Regions from separate parts of the Streptomyces sp. NPDC029041 genome, predicted to be linked through region 1. Evidence: riboswitches for the same ligand, from Rfam matches in the RefSeq annotation. Region 1 holds a riboswitch; each other region holds the start of a gene.

Region 1 (4,136 bases):
GACGAATGGGGCCTGGGCGGACGGTCGTTCGGCACCTGGATCACCTGGTTCCTGCTCGGCGGCGACCTGTACACGGCGTACACCTTCGTCGCCGTGCCGGCGGCGATCTACGCGGCGGGCGCGGCCGGCTTCTTCGCGGTGCCGTACACGATCCTGGTGTACCCGCTGATCTTCACCTTCCTCCCGCGCCTGTGGTCGGTGTCCCACAAGCACGGCTACGTCACGACCTCCGACTTCGTGCGCGGCCGCTTCGGCTCGAAGGGCCTGTCGCTGGCGGTGGCGCTCACCGGCATCCTGGCGACGATGCCCTACATCGCGCTCCAACTGGTCGGCATCCAGGCCGTGCTGGACGTGATGGGCGTCGGCGGCGGCGAGAACACCAACTGGTTCATCAAGGACCTGCCGCTGCTGATCGCGTTCGGCGTGCTGGCGGCGTACACGTACTCCTCGGGTCTGCGGGCCCCCGCGCTCATCGCGTTCGTGAAGGACACGCTGATCTACATCGTCATCGCGGTGGCGATCATCTACATCCCCATCAAGCTGGGCGGCTTCGACGAGATCTTCGCCAAGGCCGGAGAGGCGTACGGCCAGACCAACCCGGCGACGGGCGCGCCGCGCGGTGCGCTGACACCGGCCGAGCCGGGCCAGTGGACGTACGCCACGCTGGCGCTGGGCTCCGCCCTCGCGCTCTTCATGTACCCGCACTCGATCACGGCGACGCTGTCCTCGAAGAGCCGTGAGGTGATCCGCCGCAACACCACGATCCTGCCGCTGTACTCGCTGATGCTGGGTCTGCTGGCGCTGCTCGGCTTCATGGCGATCGCGGCCGGCATCAAGGTGCAGAACGGGCAGCTGGCGATCCCGCAGCTGTTCGAGACGATGTTCCCGGACTGGTTCGCGGGTGTGGCGTTCGCGGCGATCGGCATCGGCGCGCTGGTGCCGGCGGCCATCATGTCCATCGCGGCCGCGAACCTCTTCACCCGCAACATCTACAAGGACTTCATCAAGCCGGACGCCACTCCGGCGCAGGAGACCAAGGTCTCCAAGCTGGTCTCCCTGCTGGTGAAGGTCGGCGCCCTGGCCTTCGTCCTCACCATGGACAAGACGGTCGCCATCAACTTCCAGCTGCTGGGCGGCATCTGGATCCTGCAGACCTTCCCGGCCCTGGTCGGCGGCCTGTTCACGCGCTGGTTCCACCGCTGGGCGCTGCTCGCGGGCTGGGCGGTCGGCATGATCTACGGCACGGTCGCGGCGTACGGCGTGGCCTCCCCGACGCAAAAGCACTTCGGCGGCTCCGCGAAGGAGATCCCGGGCATCGGGGAGATCGGCTACATCGGCCTCACGGCGTTCGTGCTGAACGTGGTGGTGACGGTGGTCCTGACCTTCGTCCTGAAGGCCCTGAAGGCCCCCGACGGCATCGACGAGACCAAGCCGGAGGACTACACGGCGGACGCGGGCGACCCCGGCGTCCAGGTGGAACTCCCGCCCGCCACCGCCGGTTCGGCTCACTGACCCCAGGGGCGCGGGGCCGTATCACTCATGCGGCTCCGCCGCGTGGGCGCGAACAACCACACAACACCCGCAGCGGGCCGCCGAGATCACACCAACGGCGGCCCGCCGTCGTACACACGCACGCCCCGCCCGAGCGTGACCGGAACCCCTTCGCGGCACTGACGGAGATCACTCTTCTCACCTGCCAGCTGACGCTCTGAAACCGTCGCGACACAACATCTGGGGGTGCCGCCCGAACCCGGCACAAGATGTATGCTCATGCTCGCTGCCGCCGCAGGGGAATCCGGTGCGAATCCGGAACTGTCCCGCAACGGTGTACCCATGCCCATATAGGCGTATGGGCGTCAGTCCGAGGACCTGCCGACAGCGCGCCCGGCCACCCGGCCGGTGTGCCCTGACGTCCGGGCCTCGTGGAATGGGCCGGTGGACGCGACGCCGCGTGCGCTCGTGTGCTGCCCCCTGCCCTCGACGAGGCCCCCGTGCCGAGCGAGGGAGAGCCCCACGTGACCATCGCGCCAGCCGAACCGGTCTCAGCCGCCGAAGAAGAGCACGACGCCCCCGGTGCCGCGCTGCTGCGGACCCTGACCGAGCTGACCGCCGACCTCCCCGACGCCGATCCCGGCCGGGTCGCCGCCGCCGCGTTGCGCGGCCGCTCCGCGCGGGCGGACGAGCGGGAGTTGCGGGAGCTGGCGACGGAGGCCGCGGCCGGTCTGATCTCCGAGGACCCCGCCTACTCCCGGCTGGCCGCCCGGCTGCTGACCATCGGCATCCGTGAAGAGGCCGCCTCGCAGGGCGTCACGTCCTTCACCGAGTCCGTCGCGGTCGGCCACCGCGAGGGCCTCATCGCCGACCGCACCGCCGAGTTCGTACGCGTCCACGCCGCCCGTCTCGACGCGCTGATCGACCGGGCGGCCGACGACCGCTTCGGATACTTCGGCCTGCGCACGCTGCACAGCCGCTACCTGCTGCGTCACCCGCACACCCGCAAGGTCGTCGAGACGCCCCAGCACTTCATGCTGCGGGTGGCGAGCGGCCTCGCCGAGGACGACACCACGCGCGCACTGGACGAGGTCGCGGCGCTCTACGGGCTCATGAGCCGCCTCGACTACCTCCCCTCCTCCCCCACCCTGTTCAACTCCGGCACCCGGCACCCCCAGATGTCGTCCTGCTACCTGCTCGACTCCCCCAAGGACGAGCTGGACTCCATCTACGACCGGTACCACCAGGTGGCCCGGCTGTCGAAGCACGCCGGCGGCATCGGACTCGCGTACTCCCGCATCCGCGCCCGCGGTTCGCTGATCCGCGGCACCAACGGCCACTCCAACGGCATCGTCCCGTTCCTGAAGACCCTGGACGCCTCGGTGGCCGCCGTGAACCAGGGCGGCCGGCGCAAGGGCGCGGCGGCGGTCTACCTGGAGACCTGGCACTCCGACATCGAGGAGTTCCTGGAGCTGCGCGACAACACCGGTGAGGACGCCCGCCGTACGCACAACCTGAACCTCGCGCACTGGGTGCCGGACGAGTTCATGCGGCGCGTGAACGCCGATGCCCAGTGGTCGCTGTTCTCCCCCTCGGACGTGCCCGAGCTGGTCGACCTGTGGGGCGCGGAGTTCGACACCGCCTACCGGGCGGCCGAGGCGAAGGGCCTGGCGAAGAAGACCCTGCCCGCCCGCGAGCTGTACGGCCGCATGATGCGCACCCTGGCGCAGACCGGCAACGGCTGGATGACCTTCAAGGACGCCGCCAACCGCACCGCCAACCAGACGGCCGAGCCCGGCCACGTCGTGCACTCCTCCAACCTCTGCACGGAGATCCTGGAGGTCACCGACGACGGTGAGACGGCGGTCTGCAACCTGGGCTCGGTGAACCTCGGCGCGTTCGTGACCGGCGGGGACATCGACTGGGAGCGCCTGGACGAGACCGTCCGCACGGCCGTCACGTTCCTCGACCGGGTCGTGGACATCAACTTCTATCCGACCGAGCAGGCGGGCCGCTCCAACGCCCGCTGGCGTCCGGTCGGCCTCGGCGCGATGGGTCTGCAGGACGTCTTCTTCCGGCTGCGCCTGCCCTTCGACTCGCCCGAGGCCAAGGCCCTGTCCACCCGTATCGCCGAGCGCATCATGCTCGCCGCCTACGAGGCCTCCGCCGACCTCGCCGAGCGCAACGGCCCCCTTCCGGCCTGGGCGAAGACCCGTACGGCCCGGGGCGTGCTGCACCCCGACCACTACGACACCGAGCCGGCCTGGCCGGAGCGCTGGGCGGCCCTGCGCGAGCGCGTCGCCACGACCGGCCTGCGCAACTCGCTGCTCCTGGCCATCGCGCCCACGGCCACCATCGCCTCCATCGCGGGCGTGTACGAGTGCATCGAGCCGCAGGTGTCCAACCTCTTCAAGCGCGAGACGCTGTCGGGCGAGTTCCTCCAGGTCAACTCCTACCTGGTGGACGAGCTGAAGCGGCTCGGCGTGTGGGACGCCCGCAGCCGTGAGGCCCTGCGCGAGGCCAACGGCTCGGTGCAGGACTTCGCCTGGATCCCCGAGGACGTGCGCGCCCTCTACCGCACGGCGTGGGAGATCCCGCAGCGCGGTCTGATCGACATGGCGGCGGCCAGGACTCCGTACCTGGAC
Region 2 (4,136 bases), on a different contig from region 1:
CTCCTCGGTCTGCTCGCCAAGCAGCCCGAGGACCGTCCCACCGCCCAGCAGGCCGCCGAGTGGTTCGCCCAGGGCGCCTGGCGGGGTCTGCCCGAGCCGCTGCCGGAGGTCTCGCCGCCGCCGCGGCCGAACACCGCCTCCGCGGCGATGCCCGCCGGGCCGGGACCGTACGCGACCGCCGAGACCGGCAGCCCGACCACGTACGCGCTGCCGGCCACCACGGGCCACCGCGCCGCCGCCCGGGCGGCCCAGTCGGGGCGTTCGGGCCGCTCGCGCGGACGCGGCGGTCACGGCAACCGGTCGAAGCTGGCCGCGACGGCAGCCGCCGCGGCACTCTTCATCGCCGCGATGCTCATCGGCATGCGCTGGTTCACGCCCGACACGACCACGGAGGGCACGGAACCCGACGCGTCCCCGAGTGCGAGCAGCCCCGCCGCCGCGCCGTCCGCCGACTCCGCCACGCCCGGCTCCTCCGGTCCGCAGGCCGACCCGGCGGCCGGCCCGGCAGCGGCCGACACGCCCGCCACCGGCACCGTGGGGGATCTCACTCCGTCCACGCCGCCTCCTTCGCCGACCCCTCCCGCGCCCGCGCCGACCGCCGCGACCCCGACGGAGGAAGTGGGCGACGGCGGCCCGCAGCAGCCGGATCCGGAGAAGCCGGGCCCGGCCGGGGACGACGGGGCGGGCGACGACGGCGGGGACGACGGGGGCGAGGACTGACACGGCCCGGACATCGCGCGGAGAGACCCCGCGCGGAGCGCGTGGACCAGCCGGAGGATGCGCCGGTGTGCGAACGGGCGCCCCCTCGCGCGCCCCTTGGGTGGCTTGTCATCGCCCTTATCCCGGCCTTATTGTCACCAGGCCTTGGTGAACGGGAAATCCGGTGTGATGCCGGTGCGGCCCTCGCCACTGTGAATCGGGAAGTCCGGCTCCGGCCCTCACGGGCAGCCACTGGGTCCTTGCGACCCGGGAAGGCGGAGTCCGGGCGGTGGTACCCGTCAGCCAGGAGACCGGCCAAGGCGCGTCAACCATCCACGAGGTGCTGGAGAGGGTCTGCTGAGCCATGCACATAGCCGAGGGTTTCCTTCCTCCGGCGCACGCGGTCGCCTGGGGCGTCGCGTCGGCGCCGTTCGTCGTCCACGGGGTCCGGTCGCTCACCCGTGAGGTGCGCGAGCACCCCGAGAGCACCTTGCTCCTCGGGGCGTCCGGTGCCTTCACGTTCGTCCTGTCCGCTCTGAAACTGCCGTCCGTGACCGGCAGTTGTTCGCACCCCACCGGCACGGGCCTGGGAGCCGTCCTGTTCCGGCCGCCCATCATGGCGGTGCTGGGCACCATCACCCTGCTGTTCCAGGCACTGCTGCTCGCGCACGGCGGCCTGACCACGCTCGGGGCCAACGTCTTCTCCATGGCGATCGTCGGCCCCTGGGCCGGATACGCCGTCTACAAGCTGCTGCGGCGCTCCAACGCGCCGCTGATGGTGGCGGTCTTCTCCGGCGCGTTCGTCGCCGACCTGTCGACCTACTGCGTCACCAGCGTGCAGCTGGCCCTCGCGTTCCCCGACCCGAGCAGCGGATTCCCGGGCGCGCTCGGCAAGTTCGGCTCCATCTTCGCCGTCACCCAGATCCCGCTCGCGGTGAGCGAGGGCCTGCTGACCGTGCTCGTGATGCGGCTGCTGGTGCAGTCCAGCAAGGGCGAACTGACCCGGCTGGGTGTCCTCCTCGCCAAGAAGCAGGCCCCGGCCGAGTCCGAGGCGGTGGCCCGATGAACCGCAACACGAAGATCAACCTGGTGCTGCTGCTCGCCGTGGTCGCGCTCGCGGTGCTGCCCCTGGCGCTCGGTCTCGGCGACCACAAGAAGGAGCCGTTCGCGGGGGCCGACGGCGAGGCCGAGACGGCGATCACCGAGCTGAAGCCCGACTACGAGCCGTGGTTCTCGCCGCTGTACGAACCGCCGTCCGGCGAGATCGAGTCGGCACTGTTCTCCCTCCAGGCGGCCCTCGGCGCCGGGGTCCTCGCCTACTACTTCGGCCTGCGCCGGGGACGCCGGCAGGGTGAGCGGCGGGCGCTGGAACGGGAGGCCGACAGCGCGCTCTCCGACACCCGCGGGACGTCCGCCGAGGAACGGGACTGAGCCCGGGTGCTGCCGATCGACGCGGCGGCGCACAGCAGTCGCTGGCGCCGCCGCCATCCCGTGGACAAGGCCGTGCTCGGGCTCGGTCTCACCGTGCTCGCGATCTCCCTGCCGCCCTGGCCGGGCGCGGCCCTGGTGCTCCTGACGGCCCTGCTGGTGCTGCTGGGTCCGGCCGGTGTGCCCGGGCGGCGGCTGTGGCGGGCCTACCGGGTGCCGCTGGGCTTCTGCGTCACCGGCGCGCTCACGCTGCTCGTCCAGGTGGGCGGGCCGAAGGGGTTCGTCTCCCTCGCCGGCGACGGGCCGGTGCGGGCCGCGGAGTTGCTGCTGCGGACCTCTGCGGCCTCCCTGGGCGTGCTGCTGTTCGCCTTCACCACGCCCATGTCCGACCTGCTGCCCCGACTGGTCCGGGCCCGGATCCCGGCTGCGGTCGTCGACGTCGCGCTCGTGACGTACCGGATGAGCTTCCTGCTGCTGGACTCCATGCGGCGCATCCGGGAGGCCCAGGCGGCCCGGCTCGGGCACACCAGCCGGGGCGCTCAGTGGCGTTCCCTGGCCGGGCTCGGCGCCACCGCGTTCGTCCGGGCCTTCGACCGGGCCGGCCGGCTCCAGGCCGGGCTCGCCGGGCGCGGCTACGACGGCACCCTGCGGGTCCTGGTGCCCGAGGCCCGGGTCTCCGTCCGCTTCACGGCGGCCAGTTGCGCGCTGCTCGTCGCGCTGGCCGTCCTCACCTTCGCACTGGAAAGGCCGCTGACATGAGCGAGCCCGCCCTCGTCGCCCTGCGGGGCGCGTCCTTCGCCTACGAGGACGGCCCGACCGTGCTCAGTGGCCTCGACTTCGAGATCCGCGAGGGGCGGGCGCTGGCGCTGCTCGGCCGCAACGGCAGCGGCAAGACCACACTGATGCGGCTGCTCAGCGGCGGCCTGAAGCCGCACGAGGGGCGGCTGACGGTCGAGGGCCAGCCGGTGGCGTACGACCGCAAGGGGCTGACCCGGCTGCGGACGACCGTGCAGCTGGTGGTGCAGGACCCCGACGACCAGTTGTTCGCGGCGTCCGTCGAGCAGGACGTGTCGTTCGGGCCGCTGAACCTCGGTCTGGACGACACGCAGGTACGGGCGCGGGTGGCGGAGGCGCTGGCGGCCCTGGACATCACGGCCCTGGCCGACCGGCCGACCCATCTGCTCTCCTACGGACAGCGCAAACGCACGGCCATCGCGGGTGCGGTCGCCATGCGGCCGCGCGTCCTCGTCCTGGACGAGCCCACGGCCGGACTCGACCCCGACGGCCAGGAGCGGCTCCTCACCACTCTCGACGGGCTCCGTGCCGCCGGCACCACGGTGGTGATGGCCACCCACGACGTCGATCTCGCCCTGCGCTGGGCCGACGACGCCGCGCTCCTCACGCCGTCCGGTGTCCGCACCGGGCCCGCGGCCACGGCACTGGGCCGCACGGATCTCCTGCGCGAGGCGGGGCTGCGTCTGCCGTGGGGTGCGGCGGTGACGGAACTCCTGCGGTTCCAGGGCCTGGTGACGGAAACGGAGCCGGGTCCGCGTACACCGGACGAGCTCGCCGGGCTCGTGGGAGGGCGGCTGGGGGCGCCCGGAGGGTGAGGGCCCTCCCGGCGGTGGGCCGGGCCGGCCGAAACGCGCTTGTCCGGCGCCGCCGCGCGGCACTACGTTGCCGGGGTGGATCTGTTCTCCCGCACCTGGACGGCGCTGCGCGCGGCGGTGGCCGCTCTCTCCGACGAGGACTTCGGGCGGCCCTCCGGCTGTACGGGCTGGCTGGTACGGGACCTGGTGTGCCATCTGATCGTGGACGCCCAGGACGTCCTGATCACCCTGGCCACCCCCGCCGACCGCGAACCGACCCGTGACGCGCTGACCTACTGGGACGTCTCGGACACGCCGCCGACCGGCGACGACCCGCTCGACGCCCTGACCGTCCGGCTGGCCGCCGCGTACGAGGATCCGGGCCTGCTGAAGTTCCATCTGGACGACGTGGGCTCCGCC
Region 3 (4,136 bases), on a different contig from region 1:
GCCGACGGACGCGGCCCGCAGGATGTTGCCGACGGTCAGACCCGCCGGACCGGCGCCCACGACAACGACTGGGAAGCGTTGCGGGGCGCCGGAGTCGAGGGGCTCGGGGGCTTGGGGCGGCATCCGCACATTATGAAGGTCTGTCTCAGTGGACCGGCACCTCCGTGACCGCAACCTCTTCGATGCTCCGCTCGATCTCCCCGGACAGGGAGGCCGAGGCCCGGGCCCAGTAGTAGATCGCCAGCGAGAACACCGCGACGACCAGGATGTCCCACCACAGTCCGAGGTGTCCCTGGCCGCCGAATCCGCCCTGCCAGGAGATGACGCCCATGCCGAGCAGGTAGACGGGCAGCCACTGGGCGGCCTTCCAGTCGAGCCGGGGAGCGTCGGGCAGGCCCTTGCGCGTGGCGTACCAGGCGTAGCCGCCGAGCAGGACGTAACCGAGGACGATGGCCACGCCGAGCCGCCACAGGGTGTCCCACGTGGACCAGTAGATGATGAGGTTGGCCACCACGAACGACAGCGGAGAGAGGACCTTCCCGCCGGGCAGGCGGTAGGGGCGCTCCCGGTGCGGCAGCCGGTCCGCGAAGACGCCGTAGGCCAGCGGGGCGCCCGCGTACATCAGCACGCTCGCCGAGGTGATGAAGCTGACCAGCTGCTGCCAGCTCGGGAACGGCAGGAAGCAGACCACGCCCGTCACGAAGGACACGATCAGCCCGAACCACGGCACGCCGCGCGCGTCGGTGCGGACGAAGATCTTCGGCGCGTAGCCGTTGCGGGCCAGCCCGTAGGAGACGCGGGACGTGGCCGTCGTGTAGATCAGGCCGGTGCCGCCCGGGGAGACCACCGCGTCCAGGTAGAGCACCACGCTCAGCCAGCCGAGGCCCAGCAGGGTCGCGAGCCCCGCCCACGGGCCGCTGATGCCCGGGTAGTCGAGCTTGGTCCAGCCGTGCACGAACGAGCCCAGCGGCAGGGCGGCGATGAAGACGACCTGGAGCAGGACGTAGATGGCCGCTCCGATGGCGACCGAACCGATCGTCGCGCGCGGCAGGTCCCGCTGCGGGTCGCGGCTCTCGCCCGCCAGCTGGATCGCCTGCTCGAAGCCCAGCAGGGCGAAGATGATGCCGCTGGAACTGACGGCGCTCAGCACACCGTGGGCACCGAACGGCGCGAAGCCGTGCTCGGTGAAGTTGCCCGGGTGGAAGTTGCCCGCCGCGATGATGAAGATCGCCGCCAGCGGTACGGCCACCTTCCACCAGGTGGCGGCGCTGTTGGTGTGCGCCAGGATCCGCACCCCGAGGAAGTTGACGACGACGAACACGGCCATCAGGACGACCGCGACGACGAAGCCGCTCGTCGTCAGCGTTCCGTCCTTCGGGTGCTGCAAGCCCTGCGCCCAGTGCCAGTGCCCGGCGTAGCCGATCATGGCCTCGACCTCGATCGGTGCCACCGTCGCGGCCTGGAGCCAGGAGAACCAGCCGAAGGACATGCCGGCCAGTCCGCCGAACGCGTAGTGCGGATAACGGGCGGTACCGCCGGCGACCGGGAACATGCCGCCCAGTTCCGCGTGCACCAGTGCCAGCAGCACGATCGCCACCGCACCGATGAGCCAGGACAGGATCGCCGCGGGGCCGGCCGCCACGACGGCCTTCTCGGCGCCGTACAACCAGCCCGAGCCGATGATGGAGCCGACCGAGGCCCACATGAGCCCGATCAGCCCGACATCCCGGCGCAGGCCGTCTCTTTCCATGAATTCAGGGGCCTCTCATAGACGAACTCGGAGAGTTCAGTGAGCAAGAGGCCTCAGATTAGGAATGGACTACTCGGCGGCAGAAGACGAGTTGTGCAGCCTTGACCGGGCGCGTCAAGCCTTGACCGGCTGCGGGTGTTTCCTGGGAAACGCTTCAGGATTCCTGTACGCGGTGATGAGGCAGCCGTGGGATCTCGATGGCCGGGCAGCGGTCCATCACCATCTCCAGGCCCGCCGCGCGGGTCCGGTCGTACGCCGCCCCGTCGATCACACCGAGCTGGAACCAGACACCCTGCGCGCCCTTGGCGACCGCCTCGTCCGCGACGGCTCCGGCGAGGTCGCTGTTCACGAACACGTCCACGACGTCCACGTCGAAGGGGATGTCCGCCAGGCTCGCGTACCCCTTCTCCCCGTGCACGGTCTCCGCCTTCGGGTGCACCGGAACGACGCGCTTGCCGAAGCGCTGGAGCACGGCGGCGACGCCGTACGCGGCGCGCTGCCGGTTCGACGACAGGCCCACCACGGCCCAGGTGTCGCCGAGCTCGGTGAGGATCCTGCGGACCGTTGCCTCGTCGCCGTACACCGGCGGCCTCCTCGCAAGTCGTGGACGAGCTGCTCCCCGTTCAACGGCTCCGGGTGCGCGGTGATTCCCGGGACGATCCCCGTGATAGCTTGCCGAAGCCAGTCGAACCCATGTACGTGGGTCAGGGAATCCGGTGCGAATCCGGAACTGACGCGCAGCGGTGAGGGGGACGGGCGGGGCCTCGGCCACTGGACTTCCGCACGGACGTCCGGGAAGGCGCTCCGACCCGGGTGAACCCGAGTCCGAAGACCTGCTGGCGGCCCCCGCGGCCGCACGCGGCGGGGGAGCACCGTACGACCGGGCCCCGCGATCGGGCCCTCGACGACTGAGGACTGGTTCCCGTGCCCCTGGCCCGACCCGCCCGCGCCGCCGTCCTGCTCATCACCGGCTCCCTGCTCCTGACCGGCTGCGGCGGCGGCCCGTCCCCCGACGCGAAGGCCGCCGTCACGCTCACCGACTGCGGGCACGAGGTCCGGGTCGCCGCCCCACCTCGCCGCGCGGTGTCCCTCAACCAGGGCACCACGGAGATCCTGCTCTCCCTCGGTCTCGCCGACCGACTCGCGGGCACGGCCACCTGGACCGACCCCGTGATGAAGGGACTGGAGAAGGCCAACGCCCGGGTGCCGCGCATCGCCGACGACAACCCGTCCTTCGAACGCGTCCTGGACGCCGAGCCCGACTTCGTCACCGCGTCCTTCGTCTCCACCCTCGGCAAGGGGGGCGTCGCCCCCCGCGAGCAGTTCGAGAAACTCGGCGTCCCCACCTACGTCTCCCCGTCCGACTGCGCCGGCAAGGACAACTCGGGCGGCGGCGACGGCGCACGCGACAAGACCCTCGGCATCGGCACCGTCTACGGCGAAGTCCACGACCTCGCGAGCGTGTTCGGCGTGACGAAACGCGGCGACGCACTCGTGGCCTCCCTCCGGCAGCGCATGGCGAAGGCCACGGCGGGCATCGACGCCTCCCACGTCACCCTCCTGTACTGGTTCGCGAACTCCGAGTCGCCCTACATGGCGGGCTGTTGCGGAGCGCCCGGCATCATCACCCGGGCCCTCGGCGCGAAGAACGTCTTCGACGACACCCACGAGGAGTGGCCACAGGTCAACTGGGAGACCGTCGCCGACCGCGACCCCGACGTCCTCGTCATCGGCGACCTGACCCGCAAGTCCCAGACCGCCGAGTCGGCCGCGAAGAAGATCGCTTTCCTGGAGTCCAACCCGGTCACCAGGAACATGGACGCCGTCCGGCACAAGCGGTACGTGCTGCTCAGCGGGCAGGCCATGAACCCGACGATCCGCACCGTCGAGGGCGTGGAACAGGTGGCCGCCGGGCTGCGCAGGTTCGGACTGGTGAAGTGACCGCCCGGGAGCAGGAGCTGCCGGCCGCCGGGCCCGGACCCGGCCGCGGGGCCGGGCTCGCGCTGGGCCTGGCCGGGGCCGTCGCACTCGTGGCCTCCCTCGCCGTGGCCATCACCATCGGCCCCGCCGACCTCGGCGTCGCCGACGTGTGGTCCGTCGTGGCCGCCCATCTCGGCCTCGGCAGCTCCGGGCTGACGCCGATCCGGGACGGGATCGTCTGGCAGCTGCGACTGCCGCGCACCCTGCTCGCCGCCGTGTGCGGGGCCGGACTGGCCGTGTGCGGGGCGGTGATGCAGTCCCTGCTGCGCAACCCGCTCGCCGACCCGTTCGTGCTCGGGGTGTCCTCGGGCGCCTCCACCGGAGCGGTGCTCGTCGTGGTACTCGGCGTGGGCGGCGGTGCCCTCCCGGTGTCCGCGGGCGCGTTCCTCGGCGCCCTGCTGTCGTT

What was found. Region 1 has a riboswitch for cobalamin ahead of AB0F04_RS11275 (ribonucleoside-diphosphate reductase subunit alpha). Riboswitches for the same ligand answer to the same signal wherever they lie in the genome.
Region 2: it holds a riboswitch for cobalamin, as region 1 does, so the genes downstream of both, AB0F04_RS19005 (energy-coupling factor ABC transporter permease) here and AB0F04_RS11275 (ribonucleoside-diphosphate reductase subunit alpha) in region 1, are expected to answer to the same signal.
Region 3: it holds a riboswitch for cobalamin, as region 1 does, so the genes downstream of both, AB0F04_RS36550 (ABC transporter substrate-binding protein) here and AB0F04_RS11275 (ribonucleoside-diphosphate reductase subunit alpha) in region 1, are expected to answer to the same signal.

What each region holds. Positions count from the first base shown of each region.
Region 1 covers NZ_JBEZWO010000004.1:198,476-202,611, forward strand. Annotated here, with positions in the region: gene mctP (monocarboxylate uptake permease MctP) at 1-1,512, shown strand, start outside; cobalamin riboswitch at 1,758-1,892, shown strand; gene AB0F04_RS11275 (ribonucleoside-diphosphate reductase subunit alpha) at 2,016-4,136, shown strand, end outside.
Region 2 covers NZ_JBEZWO010000007.1:76,145-80,280, reverse strand. Annotated here, with positions in the region: gene AB0F04_RS19010 (serine/threonine-protein kinase) at 1-720, shown strand, start outside; cobalamin riboswitch at 849-1,034, shown strand; gene AB0F04_RS19005 (energy-coupling factor ABC transporter permease) at 1,064-1,765, shown strand; gene AB0F04_RS19000 (energy-coupling factor ABC transporter substrate-binding protein) at 1,762-2,130, shown strand; gene cbiQ (cobalt ECF transporter T component CbiQ) at 2,137-2,886, shown strand; gene AB0F04_RS18990 (ATP-binding cassette domain-containing protein) at 2,883-3,737, shown strand; gene AB0F04_RS18985 (maleylpyruvate isomerase N-terminal domain-containing protein) at 3,813-4,136, shown strand, end outside.
Region 3 covers NZ_JBEZWO010000024.1:2,843-6,978, reverse strand. Annotated here, with positions in the region: gene AB0F04_RS36565 (4-hydroxybenzoate 3-monooxygenase) at 1-123, opposite strand, end outside; gene AB0F04_RS36560 (APC family permease) at 146-1,750, opposite strand; gene AB0F04_RS36555 (CoA-binding protein) at 1,905-2,333, opposite strand; cobalamin riboswitch at 2,416-2,606, shown strand; gene AB0F04_RS36550 (ABC transporter substrate-binding protein) at 2,675-3,691, shown strand; gene AB0F04_RS36545 (iron chelate uptake ABC transporter family permease subunit) at 3,754-4,136, shown strand, end outside.